2 regions of the Cytobacillus sp. FSL W8-0315 genome follow, and region 2 is predicted to be linked to the other one. Evidence: predicted binding sites of a transcription regulator. Region 2 holds the regulator's gene; the other holds the start of a gene.
What was found. Region 2 encodes CtsR, which represses protease genes until heat stress. Its sites were predicted from a motif close to ATGGTCAATAAAGGTCAAACA; they were not measured.
Positions count from the first base shown of each region.

Region 1 (3,423 bases), 3.9 Mb from region 2:
CTCATATCCTACATACCCCGGAGGAGCACCAATCAATCTTGATACAGCATGTTTTTCCATATATTCGGACATATCAATTCGGATTATTTGTTCTTCACTATCGAATAGTGACTGTGCAAGTGCCTTTGCCAATTCTGTTTTTCCTACCCCAGTAGGGCCCAGGAAGATGAAGGAGCCAATAGGGCGGTTAGGATCTTTAATTCCTGCCCTTGCCCTAAGGACAGCATCTGACACAAGCTGGACAGCTTCATCCTGGCCAATCACTCTTTCGTGAAGAATGCTTTCAAGACGAAGCAGCTTTTCGCGTTCTCCTTCAACAAGTTTAACTACTGGAATACCTGTCCACCTTGCCACAATGCCGGCAATTTCTTCTTCTGTTACTTCCTCTCTCAGCAGCCTTTCCCCTTGATTCTCGTTAACAGCACTTTCAAGATCTTTCAACTCCCTTTCCAAAGAAGGGATTCTTCCATGGCGCAGTTCTGCAGCTTTATTCAAGTCATAATTATTTTCTGCTTCTTCCAGTTCACGGCGTATTTTCTCAAGCTGCTCCCGTTTTTCCTGAACTTTCTGGATTCCTTCTTTTTCAAGCTGCCATTTTGCTTTCATGCTGTTAGCCTGGTCTTTTAATTCAGCCAGTTCCTTTTGCAGGTCTGCAAGCCTCTGCTTGCTTCCTTCATCACTCTCTTTTCGTAAAGCTGCTTCTTCTATCTCAAGCTGCATGACTCTTCTTGTAACTTCATCCAACTCCGATGGCATTGAATCGATTTCCGTCCTGATCATGGCACAAGCTTCGTCAACCAGGTCAATCGCTTTATCAGGAAGGAACCGGTCAGTAATATATCTGTCTGACAAGGTTGCGGCAGCCACTATAGCCCGATCGTGGATATTGACTCCATGATGGATTTCAAAGCGCTCCTTCAGCCCTCTGAGAATTGAGATTGTATCCTCTACATCCGGCTCCTGCACTAATACCTGCTGAAAACGCCGTTCCAGGGCTGGATCCTTTTCGATATATTTGCGGTGTTCCTCAAGAGTGGTAGCTCCTATACAGTGCAATTCACCTCTTGCAAGCATAGGCTTCAGCATATTCCCTGCATCCATTGCTCCTTCTGTCTTGCCCGCTCCAACAATGGTATGAAGTTCATCAATAAAAAGAAGAATTCTGCCTTCGCTTTTCTTAACCTCATTTAATACAGCTTTCAGTCTTTCCTCGAATTCCCCCCGGAATTTGGCTCCAGCAATTAAAGCGCTCATATCAAGGGCAAAAATGGTTTTATCCTTAAGGCCCTCAGGCACATCTTTACGTACTATTCTTTGTGCCAATCCTTCGACAATAGCTGTCTTTCCTACCCCAGGTTCGCCTATTAAAACTGGATTATTTTTGGTTTTCCTTGAAAGGATGCGAATGACATGCCTGATTTCACTATCCCGGCCAATTACAGGATCAACTTTCCCCTGTTTCACCTCTGCAACAAGATCTCTTCCATATTTTTTTAAAGCCTCATATGTTGATTCCGGATTTTGCGATGTCACCCTCTGATTCCCCCTAATCTCCTTAATCGCCTGCTCCACTTTTTCTTTATTGATTCCGTAAGCCTTTAAAACTGCTGCCGTTTCGGTTTCCGCTGCTGCAGCAGCCATGAAAACATGCTCAACTGACATGAATTCATCCTGATAGATCTTCATATAATTTTCTGCTTCCGCCAGCAGCCGCTGCAGCTTACCGGATATATACAATTTTCCTTGATCCATTCCTGAACCGGACACCTGCGGTTTTTTCCTCAGTGCTTCCTTCATTTTATTATTAAAAGAATTAGCCGGAATCTGCATTTTTGACAGTAATAATGATATCAGGCTGTTTTCCTGTCCCGTTAAAGCCAGGAATAAATGTGCTTCATCCACTTCCTGATGCTGCTCGCGTATTGCTATGGACTGTGCATTTAATAACCCTTCCTGAAGCCGCTCTGTCATCCGATTTAAATCCACTGTGCAACCTCCTATTTGACCTTTTTTGACCTTTAATTTTATTATAATCCAATCTTTTCATATGTAAAGTTTCCAGCAGTTTATTCTCAGTCTAAAAAGCCATCCGCAATTGGGATGGCTACTTTGTTTATGCTATTTCCCCATCTTCTTTATCATTAATCAAAATCAAGGCTTTCTTTTATACGTCCAAAGCCGGTTATGATTGGATGTTTCCGGAAATTGATCCCCGGCTCTCATTTTAAGCATTTGAGGATTATTGACGTTACTTCCCGTTTCGCCAATTTCTATATAAATTCCATTATTAGGCGCTTTCTGGCCAGGCTTGAATTGTCTGTTTTGCCCCATGCTGAATACCTCCTTTAATCGTAAATCACTTATTATTATTTCCACTCTTGCATCTCTCATGAGGGAAACTATTGGCATCGCACAAAAGCAATGAAAAGGATATCACTTTACTCTGATGCCTTTTTTATAGTTAAATGGGTGGTATGAGATTTGATTATGGAGGATTTACTTGTGACTGATTTTCTAACATTGCTTAAATACTTGTTTTTGGGATTATTTCAGGGATTTACAGAGCCTATTCCCATTTCATCGAGCGGGCATCTGGAGATTGCCCAGCATTTTTTCGGGCTTGACATCAAAGGCCTTAGCTTTGCCCTCCTTGTAAATACAGCCTCATTATTAGCTGTGCTGCTTATATACAGGGAAGATATTATGAGACTCATCCGAAACGGCCTTGCATACATTACAACCAAAGATAAACAGGCGGAATCAGACTTTCGATTTATCATTTACTTGATTATTGGAACCATTCCTGCAGGTGTCATCGGCATTTTGCTCGAGGATTTTATCGATATGCACCTTGCAAATATAAAAACAGTTGGGATTACTCTTATCGTGACAGGACTTGCACTGTGGCTGATCCGCAATTTACGCGGACGGAAAAATGATGCTGAATTATCTTATAAGGATGCAATTATTGTAGGACTTGCACAGGCAGTTGCCCTGATACCGGGAATCAGCCGTTCCGGTGCCACTATTGTAGCGGCAATGGGGCTGGGGATGAAACAGGAAACAGCTCTAAGGTTCTCTTTCCTTTTATATATCCCCGTAAGCGCCGGCGGAATGATTCTTGGTTTTAATGACATTTTAACGGATCCCAATTTATCTGAATATGCGATTCCCTATACAATTGCCTTTGTTGCTTCACTAGTTGCATCTTACTTCTCTTTAGTATGGTTTATGAATATTATGGCTAAAGGAAACCTGAAGTATTTTGCGATTTATTGTTTTATTGTTGGACCGCTGGTTTATTTCCTATCTTAATGAAAAAGCCTTCTCTGTGCTGAGAAGGCTTTTTCATTATAATATCTCTGAAAGAATGGCTTTTTGAACATGAAGCCTGTTCCCAGCCTGCTGAAAGACAGCGGAATT
Region 1 covers NZ_JBBOOC010000001.1:4,524,209-4,527,631, forward strand. Annotated here, with positions in the region: gene clpB (ATP-dependent chaperone ClpB) at 1-1,986, opposite strand, end outside; gene MKY20_RS23190 (YjzC family protein) at 2,152-2,331, opposite strand; gene MKY20_RS23195 (undecaprenyl-diphosphate phosphatase) at 2,503-3,315, shown strand; gene argF (ornithine carbamoyltransferase) at 3,352-3,423, opposite strand, start outside.
Region 1: a site for CtsR is predicted at 1,999-2,019, ahead of clpB (ATP-dependent chaperone ClpB). Genes of this name have one in related genera too.

Region 2 (3,423 bases):
GCAATGCCTTCACCTTCGCGTACAAGCCCCAGCAGAATATGCTCTGTTCCGATGTTGTTATGTCCTAAACGGATTGCTTCCTCCTGTGCTAAAGCCAATACTTTTTGAGCTCTTTCCGTAAATCGTCCGAACATCATATTTTCATCCTCCCAACTCTTGATCTTCCATTTTTAATCTTTCCCTGATTAATGAAGCCCTGCGGATATCGCGTTCATGCGGTCTCAGCGGCCCGCCTGCATATTGCTGCAGGAATCCGGGCTGTGTCAGGATCATCAGCTCATTCAATATATTTTTTGATATGTTTTTAATGTACTTCATATCAATCCCCAGGCGAACATCAGACAAGCATTGTGCTGCTTCCTTTGATTCAATGATCCGGCTATTTGATAAAATGCCATAAGAGCGGAAGACTCTGTCTTCTAATTGTATGTTAGAAGTCTTTGCTAATGCTTCCCTTGCCGATCTTTCCTGAGAAATCAGCTGGCTGACAACGCTTTTCAGATCCTCTGCGATATCCTCTTCTGATTTTCCGAGAGTGATCTGATTTGAAACTTGAAAGATGTTACCTAAAGCTTCGCTGCCCTCCCCGTAAATTCCTCTAACAACTAAACCAAGCTGGTTAATTGCCGGAATAATCCGGTTCATTTGCTGTGTGAGAACGAGGCCCGGCAAATGCATCATAACCGATGCCCTGAGCCCTGTACCTACATTTGTGGGACAGCTTGTTAAAAAGCCAATATTTTCATCAAATGCATAATCGGCTTCTTCCTCCAGCCAATCATCAATTTCATTCGCCATACTTAAGGCTTCAGAAAGCTGAAACCCCGGAAACAGGCATTGAATCCTTATATGGTCTTCTTCATTAATCATGATGCTGACTTCTTCATTTTCAGAAAGAAGGCAGGCACCATAAGTTGAATTCTCAGCAAGATGGGGACTGATCAGATGCTTTTCCATCAGCACTCTTTTTTGAAGAGGCTGAAGGCGATCCATTAATAAAAGCTCCATTTCCCCAAGTTTCGAAAAAGAAGAATGCTCCACCCTCGCCTTTATTTTTTCAATGACTGCTTCTGCTTCTTCATTTGAAAATAAAGTGGGGAATTTATATTGCTTTATATTGCGGGCAAGCCTGATTCGTGAACTTAATACAATATCGGAATCAGGACCTTCCGCACTCATCCAGGAGCTAATAGCTTGATTCATGAAACGTTCCAGCGACAAGCTTACTCCCCTCCCTTTTGATCGGCATTGAGCTGCTTTTCCAATTTCCTTATTTCGTCCCTCAATTCTGCCGCTCTTTCAAACTCTTCTTTGGCAATCATTTCTTTTAAATTGTTTTTTAAATCATCAATATTCCTTCGCAAGTGAATGGTTCCCCCGATTCGCGCAGGAATTTTTCCGCTGTGTGAGAAATTCCCGCTGTGTAGCCTTCTAAGAATTGGGTTCAATTGATCTTTAAAGGTCTCATAGCAGTTGGCGCATCCAAAGCGGCCTACTTTAATAAACTGCTGAAAGGTGAGGGAACATTGCTCACACTGCAGGACTTTCTCCTGCTGAAAAGCATCCTGGCCCGATTCCTGAAAGGCAGGCTGAATATTCAGAAGACCAGCAAGCAAGTTGTTTATTGAAAAACCAGACCCGCTGCCCAGCATAAACATTTCACCTTTTTCCTGTGCGCATTTCTCGCAAAGATGAAACTCTGCTTTCTCGCCATTTACAACCTTTGTAAAGTGCAGCGTGGCCGGCCTTTGGTTACATTCCTGACAAATCATGACGTCACCTCTCCAGCTCACTACTATTTATATTTCAAAGTGGTTAACATTGCCTTAAGCATTCTTGCCCTCAGCTCATCCCTGAATGGAAGATCAATATACAGAACAGAGCGGTCTATAACACTAAGCATTATTTTAGCTTCCCTATGTGTTATAATCTCTTCTTCTACCAGACGGTAAATGACATTCTCTGCACTGCTCTGGGCAATCCTGCTTTGAACCAATGAAATTAACTGGTCAATTAAATCAGCATGGTCATAGGACTGGACTTTCATAATCCGGATGAAGCCCCCGCCTCCCCGCTTACTTTCTACTGCATAGCCTTTCTCAATCGTGAAACGGGTGTTGATCACATAATTGATCTGAGAAGGAACACACTGGAACTTATCAGCAATTTCACTTCTTTTAATTTCCACGATTTCCCTTTCGCTCTTCTCTAAAACCTGTTTTAGATAATTTTCAATTATGTCGGATATATTCCTCACCAGGCCTCCCCCTATCTGACTTTGACTATATTTGACATTAATTATACATGATTTATGTAATTTCTTGCAATTGGCGGGTATTAATAATTTTCCCCCATTTTTTGACTTCCCAAACCTGAAAATGGAAGTTAATGTCGATAACAATATATTTTTGATTGGGCGGGTTTGTGCTTGGATGGGAGAAGTTTTTTTGGAGGCTGGGAAGTGTTTTGCGCTTGATTGCCAGATGGACAGATGATATGGTTAGCTGTCCTGGCTTGATGTTCGGTCGGAATAGAGAGATGGAATCCTGCAGAATGGCTGAATGAACCTGCTGAATGCCCTGATTCTGGATTCTATGAAGCTGCGATGCAGTTAGCGATACTTTTATCTAGCATGAATTGAGCTTTATGAAGTAAACTCACATTTAGCCCAATTTCCCACTAAAAAGCAGAGTCCAAATAAGAAATTTGTATTCAATAAATCTCCAGACATACAAAAAAGAGCACCCATCAGGTGCTCTTTCATATGCCCGGCAGCGTCCTACTCTCACAGGGGGACAGCCCCCAACTACCATCGGCGCTGAGAAGCTTAACTTCCGTGTTCGGTATGGGAACGGGTGTGACCTTCTCGCTATCGCCACCGGACTATTTGGTTGAAGAAACTTCGTTCCCTCAAAACTAGATAATGTATGAAGAAGTATTTGCCGAGTATTCACCAATGACTTGGTTAAGTCCTCGATCGATTAGTATCAGTCAGCTCCACATGTCGCCACGCTTCCACCTCTGACCTATCAACCTGATCATCTTTCAGGGATCTTACTAGCTTGACGCTATGGGAAATCTCATCTCGAGGGGGGCTTCATGCTTAGATGCTTTCAGCACTTATCCCTTCCGCACATAGCTACCCAGCGATGCCTTTGGCAAGACAACTGGTACACCAGCGGTGCGTCCATCCCGGTCCTCTCGTACTAAGGACAGCTCCTCTCAAATTTCCTGCGCCCACGACGGATAGGGACCGAACTGTCTCACGACGTTCTGAACCCAGCTCGCGTACCGCTTTAATGGGCGAACAGCCCAACCCTTGGGACCGACTACAGCCCCAGGATGCGATGAGCCGACATCGAGGTGCCAAACCTCCCCGTCGATGTGGACTCTTGGGGGAGATAAGCCTGTTATCCCCGGGGT
Region 2 covers NZ_JBBOOC010000001.1:613,881-617,303, forward strand. Annotated here, with positions in the region: gene clpC (ATP-dependent protease ATP-binding subunit ClpC) at 1-137, opposite strand, end outside; gene MKY20_RS03400 (protein arginine kinase) at 142-1,221, opposite strand; gene MKY20_RS03405 (UvrB/UvrC motif-containing protein) at 1,224-1,772, opposite strand; gene MKY20_RS03410 (CtsR family transcriptional regulator) at 1,796-2,257, opposite strand; rRNA gene rrf (5S ribosomal RNA) at 2,767-2,883, opposite strand; rRNA gene MKY20_RS03420 (23S ribosomal RNA) at 2,962-3,423, opposite strand, start outside.